Regions from separate parts of the Pseudoalteromonas sp. SR43-2 genome, predicted to be linked through region 1. Evidence: predicted binding sites of a transcription regulator. Region 1 holds the regulator's gene; the other holds the start of a gene.
What was found. The regulator NrdR, encoded in region 1, represses ribonucleotide reductase genes. The targets are predictions, from matches to a motif close to AAACACNANATNTNGTGTTT.
Positions count from the first base shown of each region.

Region 1 (9,663 bases):
TTAACGCTTGCAAACATATAAGCGAAAAAATACCCGCAAGTATATCGTCGGCCATTATACCTAAACCGCCATGTACTCGTTTGTCTAGCATACGGATTGGGCCGGGTTTTGCTATATCAAAAAAGCGAAATAACAAAAAACCTACGAGTAATGTCTGCCAGCTAAGTGCTGCGCCAATCATAGTGATGTAATAACCCGCCACTTCATCCCATACGATAGCAGGATGATCGTGCACGCCTAGATCATCAGCCGTTTTACCACACGCCCATATACCAAATATACTGATCACAACAGCAAATACAATTTGCAGCCATAACGGATAATACATGGTCATAAAAATGAATGGCAAGGCAGCAAATGTACCAAATGTACCGGGCGCTTTAGGGGCAAGCCCAGTCCCAAAGCCCAGACCAAAAAACTGATGTGGACGCTTTAAATTAAACTTGCGGTTATTGTTCAAACCAGCTCCTTTGCAAAGTGCTCAAAACCCTGCGGTTCAAAATCAAACTTTTCACCGTTGTGTAAAAGCTCAATTTGGCCATCGCCACTTTTAACTTGGCCAATGCATGTTGCATCTACACCATACTGGCGTAGCTTTATTTCTAACATACTTTTATTGCTATCAGGGACCGTAAAAATTAATTCGTAATCATCACCGTAACTGAGAATAAATGGCAGCTGCTGATTAAAATCAAGGCTTGCTTGCATCGCATCTGAAGTTGGAATACTTTCAATATTCACCACTGCACTTACTTGTGACATATCCAGTATATGACTTAAATCAGCGATTAAGCCGTCCGACACATCGATAGCCGATGATGCAAGGCCTCGTAATACCTGCCCTGCAGCAACACGTGGGGTTGGAAAGTCAAAGCGTTTATTTACGTACTTTAAATGCTCTGGCTCAATACTTATACCTTGTTTGCGAGACTCAATTGCAAGTCCAGCGTCACCTAGCGGACCCGTAACATAAATCCAATCACCCACTTTTGCGCCACTACGACGAAGTGCAGTACCTTCGGGTACAGTCCCTTTCGCACAAATAGTGATGGTTAATGGGCCCTGAGTTGTATCGCCACCTATAATCTGCACATTAAAATATTCAGCAATTTCATGCATGCCATCAGTAAACTCTTCAATCCACTGTGGATCAATACTTGGCAAAGTTAACGCAACTGAAACCCAAGTCGGCTCAGCGCCCATGGCCGCTAAATCACTTAAATTAACAGCAAGCGCTCTGTGACCTAATGCACGAGGGGAAATATCATCAAAAAAGTGTACGCCAGCAACAAGAGTGTCTGTTGTAACGGCAAGTTGGCAGTTTTGTGGAACGGTTACTAAAGCGCAATCATCCCCTATACCTAGGTTTACATCACGACGGGTGATACCGCGACCTTTAAAGTAGCGGTTAATTAATTCAAATTCCTTCATACACAAAAAAGCCGGCCTATGCCGGCTCCCCTCTTTAACGGTTTACTTACTTGCGTAAATGCTTAACAGCTTTATCAAGTACACCGTTTACAAATTTATGGCTGTCTTCAGCGCCAAAAATTTTGGCCAGCTCAATACCTTCGTTAATAGCAACTTTATAAGGTACGTCTTCACGGAACTTAAGCTCATAGCTGCTTAAACGTAAAATTGCACGCTCAACCATATCTAAGTCATCAAACGGACGTGTTAAATGTGGTGATACAGCTTCGTCTAGTTGCTTGTAATTTACAGCAACACCCGTCGCTAGATCTTTAAAGTATTCAACATCAATTTTAGTAACGTCTGTTTCGATCAACATTTGTTGTTCGATATCGGCAATTAAATTGCCACTTATTTGCCAAGAATAAACGGCTTGGAGTGCTAAGATACGTGCTTTACGTCTTGCTGCTGGTTTCACAAAAATTCCTTAAACTTAAATTTTATCTAACACATTAACCATTTCAAGCGCGCCTAAAGCAGCTTCGCCGCCTTTATTGCCCATTTTGGTGCCAGCACGCTCAATTGCTTGTTCAATGCTTTCTGTGGTTAATACGCCAAATGCAACCGGGATATCATACTCAAGTGATACTTGCGCAAGACCTTTGTTTGATTCGCCAGCAACTAGGTCAAAGTGTGGTGTACCACCTCTGATCACTACGCCTAATGCGATGATTGCATCATACTCTTTTTTTGCCGCAACGCGTTTAGCCGCTAAAGGTAATTCTACCGCGCCTGGCACATAAATAACGGTAATGTCGTCATCTGATACGCCACCTGTGCGTTTTAGCTCATCAACAGCACCTGCAAGGAGGCTGCTACCAATAAAGTCATTAAAACGAGAAATGACAATGGCAAATTTTTTGCCTGGAGCGTACTTATTACCTTCAATAATTTTCATTTGATAACCCTAAAAATAAGTTCAAGCGGTTGCGATTGCGCAAAAATTGCTGCGCATCATACCATAAAAATAAAATAATAGCCTAGTTTAAGCGTGATGCTTATTGTGGCTCAACGTAATCAACAACTTCTAAATGAAAGCCCGAAAGTGCATGGTACTTTTTGGGGCGACTCATTAATCGCATTTGTTTAATTCCAAGATCGGCAAGTATTTGCGAACCTACGCCAACAGTACGAGATGTACCTTTGAATTTACGTGGCGTAACGCTTTGGCCAGCATCAGCTGCTGCAAATGCTTTCACAGTTGCCTCTAACTCTTCAGTGCTTTCTTGCTTACCTAAAATAACTAAAGCACCTTCATTTTTAGCGATATAAGCCATTGCTTCAGAAAGACCCCAGCTACGGTCAGCACTTCTGTCTGAAAGTAGAATATCATTAAAGGTACTTTGCAAATGTACACGCACATTTGTCGGCTCTTGATCTTTTATATCGCCTTTGAGTAATACGTAATGTAATTGGCCGTCAATTGTGTCTTTGTAAGTAACTAAATCAAATTCACCATGAACAGTTGGTAACTTACATTTTGCTACTTGCTCAATTGTTGTTTCGTTTAAGTTGCGGTATTCGATTAAATCAGCAATGGTGCCAATTTTAATATCGTGCTCTTTCGCAAAAACTTCTAAATCAGGGCGACGTGCCATAGTGCCGTCAGCATTAAGTATTTCAACAATAACAGATGATGCTTCAAGCCCAGCTAAACGCGCTAAATCACAGCCAGCTTCAGTGTGTCCTGCGCGAGTTAATACGCCACCAGGTTGCGCCATAATAGGAAAAATATGACCAGGCTGAACAATATCACTTGGGACTGCGCCTTTAGCTATAGCCGCTTGCACTGTACGCGCTCTATCTGCTGCTGAAATACCGGTTGTAACACCTTTTGATGCTTCTATCGACATTGTAAAGTTAGTCGAAAATGCTGCACCATTGTTTTTAACCATTAACGGTAAATCAAGTTGCTCGCAACGCTCTTGCGTCATGGTTAAACAAATTAAACCACGGCCATGGGTAGCCATGAAATTAATCGCTTCTGCGCTAATATGCTCAGCAGCTATTATTAAATCGCCTTCATTTTCTCTATCTTCATCATCCATTAAAATAACCATTTTACCGGCTTTAATATCGTCGATGATTTCTTGCGCACTGTGTAAATTCATAAATTTGCTCGTGTAAGTTGTCAGTTTCGTTATTTAATAAAACCCGCTTTAGCGAGTAAGCTCATCGAAATATCAGAGCCCGTTGGTTGCTCTGCACCCTTTATAAGGCGCTCTAAATAACGTGCAATTTGATCGACTTCTAAATTAACTTGAGTACCTACTTTAAAATGAGCAATTGTGGTTTGCTCACTCGTGTGTGGGACAATTGTTAATTTGAATTTATTACCCTCTACAGCGTTTACTGTCAGGCTTATACCATCAATACATACCGAACCTTTGTACGGAATGTATTTCATTAAATTTTCGTCAGTTGTAAGCCAATATTCTGTTGCTCTGGCGTTTGCTGTAATACTTGTAATCGTTGCGATACCATCAACATGGCCAGATACTAAATGACCGCCTAAACGAGAAACAGGTTGCATGGCTTTTTCAAGATTCACCGTTTGTCCTAAAGCATAGTGAGCAAAACCGGTCAAACTAATCGTCTCATTAGATAAATCCGCACTAAAACCATCAATATGTTTATCAACTACAGTTAAGCAAACACCATTAGTTGCAATGCTGTCACCTAACTTTACGTCTGTCATATCAAGATCAGCACTTTGGATACGAATGGCTAAGTCGCCTTGTTTTTTTTGTAATAAAGCAATTTTGCCTGTGGCTTCTATTATCCCAGTAAACATAGCACTACTCTTTTTATTAAGTGATTTTAATGAGTTTTGACGCGGTGATACGTAAATCGTCACCAATGCGCGCACATTCATTAAATGTTAAATCAACGGTGTTTTGCATACTCGTCAATTCAGGAAAATTAACTAAACTTTTTGCATCATGGCCCATTAGTTTAGGCGCTAAATAAAAAACAAACTCGTCAACTAAATTAAGCTCTGTCATTTTACCAGCAAGTGTTGCGCCAGCTTCAAGCCAAACATTATTAAACTGCAGTTGCCCAAGTTTTTCTAAAACGGCTTGTAAATCAACTTTACCGTTACTTTCACTGACTTCAATATGCTTTACAAAATGCGGCCATTGCAATGATTTATCAACCTTAGTCGTAAATATTATTACATCACTTTGGATTTCAAATAAAGCAAGGTCAGGTGTTAAACGGTTTTGAGAGTCAATTATAACACGCACAGGCTGGCGAAGCGGCAAATCTGTAGGTAGTGTGCACGGTAACTCACTTAATCGCACATTAAGTTTAGCATCATCGACTAACACTGTATCGGCACCGGTTAAAATAGCACAGCTTTGCGCTCGGTATAATTGTACGTCTTGTCGAGCCGCAGGACTTGTGATCCACTTACTTTGCCCATTTTTAAGGGCTGTTTTACCATCTATACTTGCTGCCATTTTACAGGTCACATAAGGTAAGCCTTGTTCCATTCGCTTAAAAAAGCCAACGTTAAGTGCTCGCGCTTGTGATTCGAGTAACCCATAAGCAACGTCAATACCGGCATCGCTCAGTATTTTAAGGCCTTTGCCAGCAACTTGTGGGTTTGTATCTACCATAGCGGCAATTACTTTTACCACACCGGCAGCTTTTAAGCCTTCGGCGCACGGTGGCGTACGGCCATAATGACTACATGGTTCAAGCGTTACATAAGCCGTTGCACCTTGTGCATTTTTTCCAGCGACAGCCAGTGCATTTACTTCAGCATGGCCTTGACCTGCTAATTGATGAAAACCCTCACCAATTATTTGATTATTTTTAACTAATACACAGCCAACATTAGGATTAGGCGTTGTAGTAAATCGCCCTTTTTTGGCAAGTTCTATGGCGCGTGCCATATACATTTCATCATGTTCGGTAAAAGTAGTTTGGCTTTGCATTGTTACTCCCCTAAACGGGCAATTTCTTCGCCAAATTCGCGTATATCTTCAAACGATCGATAAACAGAGGCAAATCTTACGTACGCTACTTTATCGAGCTTTTTGAGGGCTTCCATAATGCACTCACCCACCAAATGGCTTGAAATTTCTCGTTCGCCTGTAGCACGCAACTGCGATTTTATTATATTCACCACTTCATCTACTTGCTCTGTGCTCACTGGACGTTTTTCGAGTGCGCGATTTAAGCCATTTAATAATTTATCTTCGTTAAATGGTTCGCGGCTGCCGTCTTGTTTAATAACACGAGGCATAACCAGTTCAGCGCCTTCAAATGTAGTAAAGCGCTCGTGGCAGTCGTTGCACTCACGGCGCCTGCGAACTTGGTGGCCTCCGCCGACTAGGCGAGAATCAATAACTTTAGTATCTTTTGCGGTACAAAATGGGCAATGCATAGCTCGGTACTTCCGTTTTAAAACAAAAAAGACCGCTAAATAGCGGCCTTTTATCTTAGCAAAAAACTAAACAGTTGTGATCTAAATTACTACTGCTTATGCAATTAAGCGTATACAGGTAATTTTGCACAAATAGCTTTTACTTTTTCTTTAACTTGCGCCTGTACAGATTCATCAGTGATGTTATCTAGTACGTCACAAATCCAGCCAGCAAGCTCTTTTGATTCTTCTTCTTTAAAACCACGACGAGTAATTGCAGGAGAACCAATACGCAAACCAGATGTTACAAACGGAGAACGTGGATCGTTTGGCACTGAGTTTTTATTAACTGTGATGTTAGCGTTACCAAGGGCTGCATCTGCATCTTTACCAGTAATATCTTTATCGATTAAATCGAGTAGGAATAAGTGGTTTTCAGTTTTGTCAGATACGATTTTGTAGCCGCGCTCTTGCATAACAGCAACCATTACTTGTGCATTTTTAACAACTTGTGTTTGGTATGTTTTAAACTCTGGTTGAAGCGCTTCTTTAAATGCCACTGCTTTTGCTGCAATAACATGACATAAAGGACCGCCTTGACCACCAGGAAAAACTGCGCTGTTAAGCTTTTTATAGATAGCTTCGTCGCCACATGCAGAGATAATTAAACCACCACGAGGACCAGCAAGTGTTTTATGCGTAGTTGTAGTTACAACATGTGCATGAGGAACTGGGCTTGGGTAAACGCCTGCCGCAATTAAACCTGCAACGTGAGCCATATCAACAAACAGGTAAGCACCTACTTTGTCAGCAATTTCACGGAATTTAGCCCAATCAACAATACCTGAGTATGCTGAAAAACCACCAATGATCATCTTTGGTTTATGCTCAAGTGCTAGCGCTTCAACCTGTGCGTAATCAATTTCGCCCGTTGTTTCATCTAGTCCGTATTGAATTGCATTGTAAAGCTTACCAGAGAAACTTACGTGTGATCCGTGAGTTAAGTGACCACCATGAGCTAAGCTCATACCAAGTACAGTGTCGCCTGCTTCTAATAGCGCTAGAAAAACAGCAGCATTAGCTTGCGAACCAGCATGTGGCTGTACGTTTGCGTAGTCAGAACCAAATAACTCGTTAGCACGGTCAATTGCTAATTGTTCAACAACATCAACATGCTCACAACCGCCATAATAACGTTTACCAGGGTAACCTTCTGCGTATTTATTTGTAAGCTGTGAACCCTGCGCTTCTAGTACGCGTGGGCTACAGTAGTTTTCTGAAGCGATTAGTTCAATGTGCTCTTCTTGGCGAGCAGTTTCTTTGTTTATCGCGTCAAATAACTCTGGATCAAAATCCGAAATATTCATGCTACGTTCTAACATTGGGGTCTCCTAGGGCAACGTGTATGGTGTTTTTTTAGAGGCTTTATTGTACGCTTTAAACGACTCTTTGCCTACGCTCTTAAGTTGAGGATATTTAAACAGGGATTGAAACTATTTCACAGACTTTTTAAGATGATATTTTCTTATAAAACCATAACGATTTTAAATGAATGCTATTTCCTACATTTAATTAGTAAATGCAATTCACTAGCTTTAATAGCCTAAAGTTATAAAAAAAGGCGGCTTAACCGCCTTTTTGAATTAATTAACTTAGCCAAGTTTAGCAAGTATTTCTGTACGTAATGCGTCGTAATCGGCCTTTATATCGCTTGCTAGGCATGGTTTTGCTAGTGCGTCGCTAAGTGGTTTTGGCATACCTAATTCAATATTTAAAATACCCTCTACGCTTTCTTTAAACTTAGCAGGGTGAGCTGTGGCTAAAAAGATACCCGCGGCCCCTGGCGCTCGATTTTCAACAAGACCTTGGTACGCAATAGCAGTGTGAGGCTCTGCAACATAACCCGTTTGTTGAATTTTTTTCATCACCGATTGCGTGTCTTCCTCGTTTACGCTAGTTGAATAAAAGTTATCGTAGCTAAACCAGTTATTATCTAACATTGTTTGCACACGCGGCCAGTTGTTTGGCTTACTTACATCCATTGCATTTGAAAGCGACTCAAGTGTTGCGTTTGGCGTCCAGGTTTTATCAAGCATAAAGCGCGGCACAGTATCATTTTGGTTGGTTGTTGCACTTAATTTACCTACAGGTAAGCCAATAACCGCACCAATCATTGCAGCACATACATTACCAAAGTTGCCACTTGGCACTGATATATGCGCTGTAGCGCGTTTTTCTTTTGGTAGTTGTGCAATGGCCTCAAAGTAATAACAAACCTGAGCAACTAAACGGCTAATATTAATTGAATTAGCAGAATTAAGCCCAAGTGTTGATTTAACTTCTTCATCTAAAAAGGCATTTTTAACCAACTCTTGGCAATCATCAAAACTGCCATCAACTGCGTAACAATGAATATTGTTACCTAACGTAGTAAATAGCTTTTGCTGAGCAAGTGAAATTTTGCCTTTAGGATATAAGATGACAACATCGATATTCGGCTTGTTATAAAAAGCATGCGCAACGGCTGCACCAGTATCGCCCGATGTTGCAGTTAAAATAGTTACTTTTTCATCTTTATTAAATTGCGCTAAACACTCAGCCATAAAGCGACCACCAAAGTCTTTAAACGCAAGCGTAGGACCATGAAACAACTCTAAGCAGTATGTATTCTCTTCAACTTCCACCAGCTTAACTGGAAAGTTAAATGCATTTTTAACCATTTGTGCCACAGTGTCGCTTGGCAGCTCATCACCAATTAGGTGAGATAATATTTTGCCACTGCGTGTAACAAAGTCCATATCAAGCAATGCATCAACATCGGACAGTGGGGCAAGGGATTCTGGGAAAAACACACCTTGATTACGACCCAAACCTGTTTTTACGGCTTCAACGAACGACACTTTTTGTGAGCTATCTTTTAAATTATGTAATTGCATGACTACCTATCCTATAAAACTGTTAATTGACGCGTGCCGTCGTTATCTAATTTACAAATGTGGCAAAAGCCTTGCTCGTTAATGTAATTTGCCTCTAACCACTGCGCGCATTGCTTTGCAGCTTCAAGTGTTTTACATACACTAAACAAGGTAGGTCCTGCGCCCGAAATACTCACTATTTCAGCGCCCAACGCTGGTAAGCTTGCTTTGGCTTCACTAAAACCTTTAATAAGCGGTGCGCGGTAAGGTTCTGCTATTTCATCTTTCATTATGCTCAGCGCATCGTCAAAACGATTAGTCAACAGTAAGCTACTAAATGCCGATAAACGCTGTGCAAACTCAACACTTGCATGCATGCTCAACTCTTTTGGTAAAACCGAGCGCGCTTTTGCAGTGTTGAGTGAAAAACCAGGGAACGCAGCAACGTAGTACCAATTTTCATCAACAGGCAGTGCAATCGATTTATCAGGGATTAAATCACCTGTTAATTGCAAACCACCTAAATAGCATGGCGTGATGTTGTCGTAATGACGACCACCGCTCACTACAGCTTCAAAGTCAGCCATAAGCTCAATAAGCTCAACCCGACTTAAGTTAGTTTGTGCAAACTTATCAAGGGCAGCAAAGGTAGCCACGACCGAGCATGCACTAGAACCAAGTCCAGATCCAATTGGTAAATTCTTTTTAAGCTCGAGCTTTACGCTTGGCATATCAGGCGCAACATGCACTCTAAAATGTACTAAACACTGGTACGCTAAGTTTTCATTCGCATCACTTGGTAACTTGTGAGCGTAGTCGCCAGTACAAATAAATTCGTCACTTGGTGCTGCACTTACAACGGCTACATCGCCTAATAAACTACCATCAATTGGCGCAAGCGCT
Region 1 is NZ_JACJED010000006.1:16,463-26,125, forward strand. Features, by position in the region: gene H5120_RS06750 (phosphatidylglycerophosphatase A) at 1-460, opposite strand, end outside; gene thiL (thiamine-phosphate kinase) at 457-1,431, opposite strand; gene nusB (transcription antitermination factor NusB) at 1,478-1,888, opposite strand; gene ribE (6,7-dimethyl-8-ribityllumazine synthase) at 1,904-2,368, opposite strand; gene ribBA (bifunctional 3,4-dihydroxy-2-butanone-4-phosphate synthase/GTP cyclohydrolase II) at 2,469-3,581, opposite strand; gene H5120_RS06775 (riboflavin synthase) at 3,611-4,264, opposite strand; gene ribD (bifunctional diaminohydroxyphosphoribosylaminopyrimidine deaminase/5-amino-6-(5-phosphoribosylamino)uracil reductase RibD) at 4,281-5,414, opposite strand; gene nrdR (transcriptional regulator NrdR) at 5,417-5,866, opposite strand; gene glyA (serine hydroxymethyltransferase) at 5,971-7,227, opposite strand; gene thrC (threonine synthase) at 7,498-8,781, opposite strand; gene thrB (homoserine kinase) at 8,793-9,663, opposite strand, start outside.

Region 2 (9,663 bases), on a different contig from region 1:
CCTTTTTAGCGTAATTACGTGAAACAAAATAAGATATTACCGTTGGAAACAAAGTTAAAATGATACTTAGCAGTATAAGCATAGTGATTCAATTCCTTTTGATATTATTTGCATAACTCAGTTTTTCACAATGTGTTAATTGGTTTGAGTTAATAGCGTTTTTAAAGCAGCAATTTGCTTAATTTCATCAGCTGTTAATGCTTGATATAACCTAGGATAGGGCCAACCATAGCCCCATCTGAAAGTCGATGCTATATAAGGACTGCCACCAAATCGAACTCCAACAAGCATAAGGTTTGCTATACTCGTTTCGCCGGCTTCAATAACACACTGTTGCAAGGCTTTATCTGCTTCTAAACGTTGCCAATAAGTGCCACCTTGCCAGTAGGCGTAGTCGTGCGCTTTGCAACATGCAAGCCACAACTTTTTATCTTTTGTGGTGCCATCCGGAAAAGCACTACAGCCATCTGATGTGAACGGTTTTATATTTTCAGCATTTACTGTATTACTTAATATGACCAGTAAGACAATAAGACTGAAACGTATTACTTTCATGTGAAAGAGTGTATTAATAAAATTATACATGATTTTAAGTGTTACTATTTTAGTTACAAATAATAACACTTTAAAAAGTATATAAAAGGTTTTTACTGTTTATAGACCGCTGATGCCTATATGATAATTTTGATTAAGCGCTTTTTGTTTAGATATTCTATGCGTTCTATTTTCTTAGCTAGTTGCGAGGTGTTAATAGTAAAAGTGCTAGTTAAAAGATTTACTGCAATATTAGGTTACTGTTTACACATGGTGTGTTGCATTTGTACTTTAGGAGATAAGCTGTGCTAAAACAGATAGAAAATTGGATTGACGCTACAAATTTAAAATACACCAGTCAAAAAGTGAGTTGTGATAAATTCAGTAATGAATTTTATGGGTTTTATTCTAGCGAGTTTTTAAAAAACGCGTATTACGTTGTTGTAGACCAAATACCAAAGCCAGACTTTGCGGGTCTGCGAGAAATGGGTCTAGGTGATTTTGTCGATATGGACGCGGCGGGTATAACGTATAAAAATACCTATTATCTACTTCCTGAGGTTGCAAAAGATTTGAGGGTTCATTTTCATGAGCTTGTGCATGTAGCGCAGTGGCTTAAACTTGGTCCAGACGCGTTTATGATGCGTTACATTAGTGAAATCTAACATGTAGGATACAATGACGCTCCGCTTGAAAAAATGGCATATGCCCTGGATACGCAATTTGCAAGTAAAGGCAATAAAATAGACGTGCTTAGGCACGTAGCCCAAACGCTGTAACTCAATTTTAGGTTTAAAGGAGTTTATATGTACAGAATTATTGGGTGCTTACTTACTTTAGCGTGTATTAATAGTAATGCAGCATCGTTTGAAGAAGATATTGTTTCAGCTCTGCTTGAGCGTACAACTCATGATGTGACTTACGACGGCGCTTATCGCTCTATTGGCTACCCTGGTGGGGATGTACCTAAAAATATAGGTGTGTGCACCGATGTAATAATTAGAAGTTATAGAAAGTTAGGTGTTGATTTACAGAAACTCGTACATGAAGACATGCAAAAAAACTTTGCGCTGTATCCATCTAAACGTATTTGGGGCTTAACTAAGCCTGATAAAAATATAGATCACCGACGTGTTCCAAATTTACAAGCTTACTTTGAGCGCCATGCAAACGTATTGAGTATATCCAACAAAGTGAGTGATTATAAAACCGGCGATATAATAACGTGGATGTTACCAGGTAATTTACCTCATATAGGTATGGTGATCAATGAGTTATCTCAAGATACGGGTAACCCACTTATTGTGCATAATATAGGGCGTGGTCCGCAAAAAAGCGATATGCTTTTTGATTATAAAATTACCGGACATTACCGGTTCGTTCCACACTATTGATAAGTTTAATAAACGATAGATGTAAGTATTGATTTTTATTTCAGATCAATACTTACATTGCCATTGGGTTTACAGCAGCACAACAGTATTTCGCCTTCGCGTACAAACGCAAGTGGCTCTTCGTTATACTCAACACTGCCTGACACTAAAGTTGCTCTACAAGCGCCGCAATAGCCTTCACGGCATTGAAATGCGACATCTATTTTCATGGATTCTAAGCAGTGTAAAAGAGAAGGGCAGCCAGCGGTAAATTCTATACACTGGCTGTTTTCTGCAAGCGTTATGCTTGCAGTAGACTTGTCACTCATTATAAATCAAAATCACCAAATTCTGATGCATCAACTTGAGAGTCTATTTGACCAACAAGGTATGAGCTTATTTCTGCTTCTTGTGGTGCTACTTGCACGTTATCAGACACTAACCACGAGTTTATCCACGGGATAGGGTTACTGTTATTTTCAAACTGTGCTGGCAAACCAATTGCAGTCATACGTGCATTGGTAATGTATTCAACGTACTGACATAAAATATGTTTATTTAAGCCAATCATCGAACCATCTTTAAATAAATACTCAGCCCACTCTTTTTCTTGCTCTGCAGCATCAACAAACATTTTAATTGCTTCGTCGCGGCACTGGGCAGCAACAATCGCCATTTCTGGATCGTCCTTACCATCTTGCATAATGTTTAAAATATGCTGAGTACCAGAAAGGTGAAGCGCTTCATCGCGTGCAATTAGCTTGATGATTTTAGCGTTACCTTCCATTAGCTCGCGCTCAGCAAATGCAAACGAACATGCAAAGCTTACGTAAAAGCGAATCGCTTCAAGAATATTTACCGACATCATAGCCAGGTAAAGTTTCTTTTTAAGCTCAAATAAATTAATGATAACTGTTTTACCGTTAATCTCGTGTTTGCCTTCACCGTATAAGTTGTAAAGCGATACAGAGTTAATTAAGTCATCGTAGTATTTAGTTACGGCATCAGCACGTTCGCTAATTTTATCGTTGCTAACAATGTCATCAAAAATAAGCTCAGGTGCTTGTGTTACGTTACGGATAATATGCGTATATGAGCGGCTGTGAATTGTTTCACTGAACGCCCACGTTTCTATCCATGTTTCAAGCTCTGGTAGCGATACAATTGGAAGTAGAGCCACGTTTGGCGAACGACCTTGTACACTATCAAGCAGTGTTTGGTATTTTAAGTTGCTTAAAAATATATGCTTTTCGTGATCTGGTAATGCTTGAAAGTCTAAACGGTCTTTACTTACATCTACTTCCTCAGGACGCCAAAAGAAAGACAGTTGCTTTTCAATTAACTTTTCAAAAATTGGGTATTTTTGTTGGTCGTAACGAGATACGTTTACAGTTTGGCCAAAAAACATTGGCTCTTGCATTTGGTTATTATGGTTTCGGCTAAAAGTAGTATAAGACATGTTTATCACTCAAAAAACTATCAGAAAAAGCGGGCTAAATGCCCGCTTAAAATAAAAATCAGCAGTTATATTTTACACGCGCCGCCTTCACAATCGTCATCTTCCACTTCTGGAGCATCTTCTTGTGAGTCTGAGGCGCCATCGCGAGTATTGTGGTAATACAAGGTTTTAACACCTAGTTTGTACGCGCTTAGTAAGTCTTTTAATAAGACTTGCATAGGTACTTTACCGCCTTCGAACTTGTTTGGATCATAATTTGTATTTGCAGAAATTGTTTGGTCAACAAATTTTTGCATTATGCCAACAAGCTGTAAATAACCATCGTTTGATGGAATGTCCCATAGTAGCTCGTACTGATCTTTTAAACGCTCATACTCAGGAACAACTTGTTTTAAAATACCGTCTTTACTTGCTTTAACGCTAATATGTCCACGTGGTGGCTCAATACCGTTAGTTGCGTTAGAGATTTGCGACGATGTTTCTGATGGCATTAATGCACTTAGTGTTGAGTTACGCATACCGTGCTCTTTAATACTTGCACGTAGTGTATCCCAATCAAGATGAAGTGGCTCATCACAAATTTTATCTAAATCACGTTTATACGTATCTGTTGGCATAATACCTTGTGAATACGTTGTTTCGTTAAACTTAGGACATGCGCCACGCTCTTTAGCAAGCTCGTTTGATGCTTTCATTAAGTAATATTGAATAGCTTCAAAGGTTTTATGCGTTAATGCATTAGCGCTGCCATCAGAATAACGTTTACCGTTTTTAGCTAGGTAGTATGCGTAGTTAATTACGCCTATTCCTAGTGTACGACGACCCATAGTTGCATTTTTAGCAGCCGGTACAGGGTAGTCTTGGAAATCAAGTAAGTTATCAAGTGCGCGTACTGCAAGTTCAGCTAGCTCTTCAAGCTCATCAAGTGACTCTATTGCACCTAAGTTAAACGCAGAAAGTGTACAAAGGGCAATTTCGCCTTCTTCGTCATTCACGTTATTAAGTGGCTTAGTTGGCAATGCAATTTCTAAACATAAGTTAGATTGGCGAATTGGGGCAACTTTAGAAATAAATGGGCTGTGCGTATTACAGTGATCCACATTTTGTAAATAAATACGACCAGTACTTGCACGCTCTTGCGCAAACATAGAGAAAAGCTCAATGGCTTTAATGCGTTTTTTACGAATAGACTCGTCTTGTTCGTATTTAACGTAAAGTGCGTCAAACTCAGCTTGGTCTTCAAAAAATGCATCATAAAGGCCAGGCACATCTGATGGGCTAAATAATGTAATGTAATCATCTTTAATTAAACGAGAGTACATTAATTTATTAAACTGTACGCCGTAATCTAGGTGGCGAACGCGGTTGTCATCTACACCACGGTTATTTTTAAGTACAAGTAGGTTCTCTACTTCTAAATGCCAAAGCGGGTAGAATAATGTTGCTGCGCCGCCACGTACACCACCTTGTGAACAACTTTTAACCGCTGTTTGAAAGTGCTTATAAAAAGGGATACAACCTGTGTGATACGCTTCGCCGTTACGAATATGGCTACCTAGCGCACGTATTCTACCTGCATTAATACCAATTCCCGCACGTTGTGAAACGTATTTAACAATAGCTGACGACGTTGCATTGATTGAATCAAGGCTGTCGCCACATTCAATTAATACACACGAGCTAAACTGGCGAGTAGGCGTACGTACACCCGACATAATTGGCGTTGGTAGAGATATTTTAAATAAAGATACTGCATCGTAAAAACGTTTAATGTAATCAGTACGTGTTTCACGTGGGTAATCTGAAAATAAGCTTGCCGCAACTAAAATATATAAAAACTGTGCACTTTCGTATATTTCACCCGATACACGGTTTTGAACGAGATACTTACCTTCAAGTTGCTTTACAGCAGCGTAGCTAAAGTTAAGATCGCGAGAATGATCAAGGTATGCATCAAGCTCATCTAACTCTTGCTCTGTGTAATCTACTAGTAAATGAGCATCGTAGCGTTTATCGCCAACCATTTTTGTTACGTGGTCAAATAAACGTGGTGGCTCAAATTGACCGTACGCTTTTTTACGTAAATGGAATACAGCTAAACGTGCAGCTAAGTATTGGTAATCAGGCGATTCTTTTGAAATCTGATCCGCTGCTGCTTTAATGATGGTTTCGTGAATGTCTTTAGTACGAATACCGTCGTAAAACTGAATGTGCGACTTTAATTCAACTTGCGAAACCGAAACGTTGTTTAAACCTTCGGCGGCCCACTCAATAACGCGATGGATCTTATCCAGATCAAGAGGCTCTTTACGCCCGTCACGTTTGCTTACAGATAACTGTTGGTTCATTTGCCTGTATTCCTTGGGAATTATGTATTTTGACCAATGCTTTATACCTCGCCGAGGCAAGGTATATACTCATTTATTATAAGTTTCGCCATATTTGCGAATTTAATTGAATAACATTTGGCCACAATATCTGGTGTTGTTCAATTTAGAGATCACAAGATAGTGTGGTCTGAGTTGTTTTGCAAGGGACATAATTGCCCCTATTTGTGGATAACTTCGGGATAACGTATTTGTGTTAGTAGACACTCACCTTCGAACAATCATTTAAGTTGAAATATGCAAAAATCAACTAATGATCTGCTAAATTTACGCATTTTAAAAATAAATTTTGACTGCTTTTTTTATCAGCAAGCTTTGCGTAAAAACTAACACAATCACAATATATAGTGTTTATTGATTAACATGGCACTATATATGGTTAAAACCATCAATTGGACTTTGCCAGTTAAAATCAGCATCCCAGCTGTTGGCTTCATCAATACTTGGTACGTAACCCCAAAGTGCCGTTGCTGTGTGCATACCTGCGGCTTTGCCTGCTTGTATGTCTCGCTGTGCATCACCAATGTACAAACAGCGTTTTGGTTGCACTCCCATAAGCTTTGCACAATGTAGCAGCGGTAAAGGGGATGGCTTAGCTTCAGCTAAGGTGTCGCCACTTATTACTACACTGGCATTTTTTAATGCGGGAATTGCTGCCACTAAAGGATCGGTTAAAAACCCAGGTTTGTTAGTCATGATCCCCCATTTGATCTTTTTTTGATCAAGGGCAATAAGCAACGATTCAATACCGCTGAAGCAACGTGTGTGATTTGCTATGTTTGCAGCGTATTCGTCAACTAATTGCTTAATAAGCTCGCTTTTGGGCTGTGCTTCCCATAACTCTTTATAACCAACCTCTAATAATGCGCCTGCGCCGTTAGATGCCGCAGGGCGGTATACATCACTACTAACTGGTCCTATTTTATTGTTAATAAGGACTGCGTTTAAAGCGGCACCTAAATCATCTGCGGTGTCGAGTAGAGTGCCGTCTAAATCAAATAAAAATGCATCGTACTCTATAAAGGGGTGGGGGGGTTGAGAGTTAGCCATTAAGCTAACTTCTCAAAATAAAGTATATAATTTACGCTAACGTCACTATTGAGCGTATATTGCTTTGATAGTGGATTATAAGAAAGCCCTGTACTTGCACGAACTTTTAAACCCGCTTGCTCTGCCCATGCAATAAGTTGTGCAGGTTTTATAAACTTTTTATGGTCGTGTGTACCTTCAGGCACCATTTTTAAAAGTTTTTCAGCGCCAACAATGGCGTATAAATATGCCTTAGGTGTTTTGTTCAGGGTTGAAAAAAACACATGCGCGCCTGGTTTTGCAAGTGCAGCTACAGCATGAATGATAGATGCTGGGTCGGGAACGTGCTCAAGCATTTCCATACAGGTTATTACATCAAAGCGCTCTGGGTGTTGCGATGCAAACTCTTCTGCTGGCACTTTTATGTAATCTACATTTACGCCAGTTTCTAAACTGTGCAACTTAGCAACAGTTAAAGGCTCTTGCCCCATGTCGATGCCAGTTACTTTTGCGCCCATGCGCGCCATACTTTGGCTTAAAATACCGCCACCACAGCCAACATCGAGTGTTTCTTTATCGAATAAACCTTGCGTTTTGTTTGCTATAAAGTCTAAACGTAACGGGTTAATTTCGTGAAGAGGTTTGAATTCTCCGTCTAGGTCCCACCAGCGCTCGGCGATGGCTTCAAATTTTGCTATTTCTACGTGATCTACATTTTGATGTTCGGTCATAAAATACTTCCTCGTCAATCTGAGGCCATTATATAGGGCTAAATTGATAAATCGCAAAGTTTTGCGCCTGTAAATTAAAATTAATTGTGATAGCATGGCTGTTAGAAATAATAACAATACTCTTAATACCCAATACCGGGTTGTTGAGAGCTGATACTGAAGGAATGTGATATCAAATGACTGATCTCGCCAATGAAATTCTGCCAGTCAATATTGAAGACGAGTTAAAAAACTCCTACTTAGATTACGCAATGAGCGTAATTGTAGGACGTGCATTACCAGACGTACGTGACGGCTTAAAACCTGTTCATCGCCGCGTTTTGTTTGCAATGAACGAGCTTAGTAATGACTGGAACAAGCCTTACAAAAAATCGGCCCGTGTGGTCGGTGACGTAATCGGTAAATACCACCCACACGGCGACAGTGCAGTTTATGACACGATAGTTCGTATGGCTCAGCCATTCTCACTGCGTTATATGCTAGTAGATGGCCAAGGTAACTTCGGTTCGGTTGATGGTGATTCAGCAGCGGCAATGCGTTATACAGAAGTACGTATGGCTAAAATGTCGCATGAGTTATTAGCCGATCTTGAAAAAGAAACGGTTGATTTCGTTCCTAACTACGACGGCACTGAGTTCATCCCTGATGTTTTACCAACGAAAGTTCCTAATTTATTAGTGAATGGTTCGTCAGGTATTGCAGTAGGTATGGCTACAAATATACCACCACATAACTTAACTGAAGTTGTAAATGGTTGTTTGGCACTTATTCAAAACCCAGATTTAACTATTTTAGAGTTAATGGATTATATTCCTGGTCCTGATTTCCCAACGGCTGCAATTATCAACGGTAAGAAGGGTATTGAACAAGCCTACTTAACTGGCCGTGGTAAAGTGTACATGCGTGCACGCGCCGACATCGAAACCGATGAAAAAACAGGCCGTGAAACAATCATCGTTCACGAAATTCCTTATCAAGTTAATAAAGCTCGTTTAATTGAAAAAATTGCTGAGCTGGTTAAAGATAAGAAAATTGAAGGTATTAGTGCGCTACGTGATGAATCAGATAAAGACGGTATGCGTATCGTTATTGAAATTAAACGTGGTGACGTAGGCGAAGTTATTTTAAACAACTTGTATTCACAAACTCAGTTACAAACTGTGTTTGGTATGAATATGGTTGCGCTAATTAATAACCAACCTAAATGTTTCAATTTAAAAGAAATGTTAGAAGAGTTTATTATTCACCGTCGTGAAGTAGTAACTCGTCGTACAGTATTTGATTTACGTAAAGCCCGTGACCGTGCACACACGCTTGAAGGCTTAGCGATTGCGCTTGCAAACATTGACCCAATTATCGAACTTATTCGTAAATCCCCTACACCTGCTGAAGCTAAAATTGCTTTAACAGCGCGTCCGTGGGAATTAGGTAATGTACAAGGTATGCTTGAAAAAGCAGGTGAAGATAATGTTGCTCGTCCAGATTGGTTAGCAAGCGAACTTGGTATTCGCGATGGTCAATATTATATCTCTGAGCAACAAGCTCAAGCAATTCTTGATTTGCGTTTACATAAGCTAACAGGTCTTGAACACGAAAAAATCTTGACCGAATACCAAGCGTTATTAGAACTAATTGCTGAACTACTTTATATTTTGGCAACTCCTGAGCGTTTAATGGAAGTTATTCGTGACGAGCTAGTTGAAATTAAAGAGCAATATGGTGATGAGCGTCGCACTGAAATTAATGCAGCTGCTCACGATATCAGCCTTGAAGACTTAATTACTGAAGAAAACGTAGTCGTAACGCTTTCTCACGAAGGTTATGTGAAGTATCAGGCATTGTCTGATTACGAAGCACAGCGTCGTGGTGGTAAAGGTAAGTCAGCAACGAAGATGAAAGATGAAGATTTCATCGAGCGTCTATTAGTTGCAAATACACACGATACTATATTGTGTTTCTCTACGGCCGGTCGTTTATATTGGCTTAAAGTGTATCAGTTACCACTAGCGAGTCGTGCAGCGCGCGGTAAGCCAATTGTTAACTTGTTACCACTTGAAGCTGATGAACGTATTACTGCTATATTGCCAGTACGCGAGTACGCAGAAGATAAATACATCTTTATGGCAACAGCATTTGGTACAGTTAAGAAA
Region 2 is NZ_JACJED010000023.1:16,125-25,787, forward strand. Features, by position in the region: gene H5120_RS17065 (hypothetical protein) at 136-555, opposite strand; partial or broken gene H5120_RS20250 (hypothetical protein) at 840-1,313, shown strand; gene H5120_RS17075 (DUF1287 domain-containing protein) at 1,341-1,928, shown strand; gene yfaE (class I ribonucleotide reductase maintenance protein YfaE) at 1,964-2,236, opposite strand; gene nrdB (class Ia ribonucleoside-diphosphate reductase subunit beta) at 2,236-3,366, opposite strand; gene nrdA (class 1a ribonucleoside-diphosphate reductase subunit alpha) at 3,432-5,714, opposite strand; gene H5120_RS17095 (HAD-IA family hydrolase) at 6,123-6,803, opposite strand; gene ubiG (bifunctional 2-polyprenyl-6-hydroxyphenol methylase/3-demethylubiquinol 3-O-methyltransferase UbiG) at 6,803-7,513, opposite strand; gene gyrA (DNA topoisomerase (ATP-hydrolyzing) subunit A) at 7,690-9,663, shown strand, end outside.
Region 2: a site for NrdR is predicted at 5,834-5,853, ahead of nrdA (class 1a ribonucleoside-diphosphate reductase subunit alpha). Genes of this name have one in related genera too.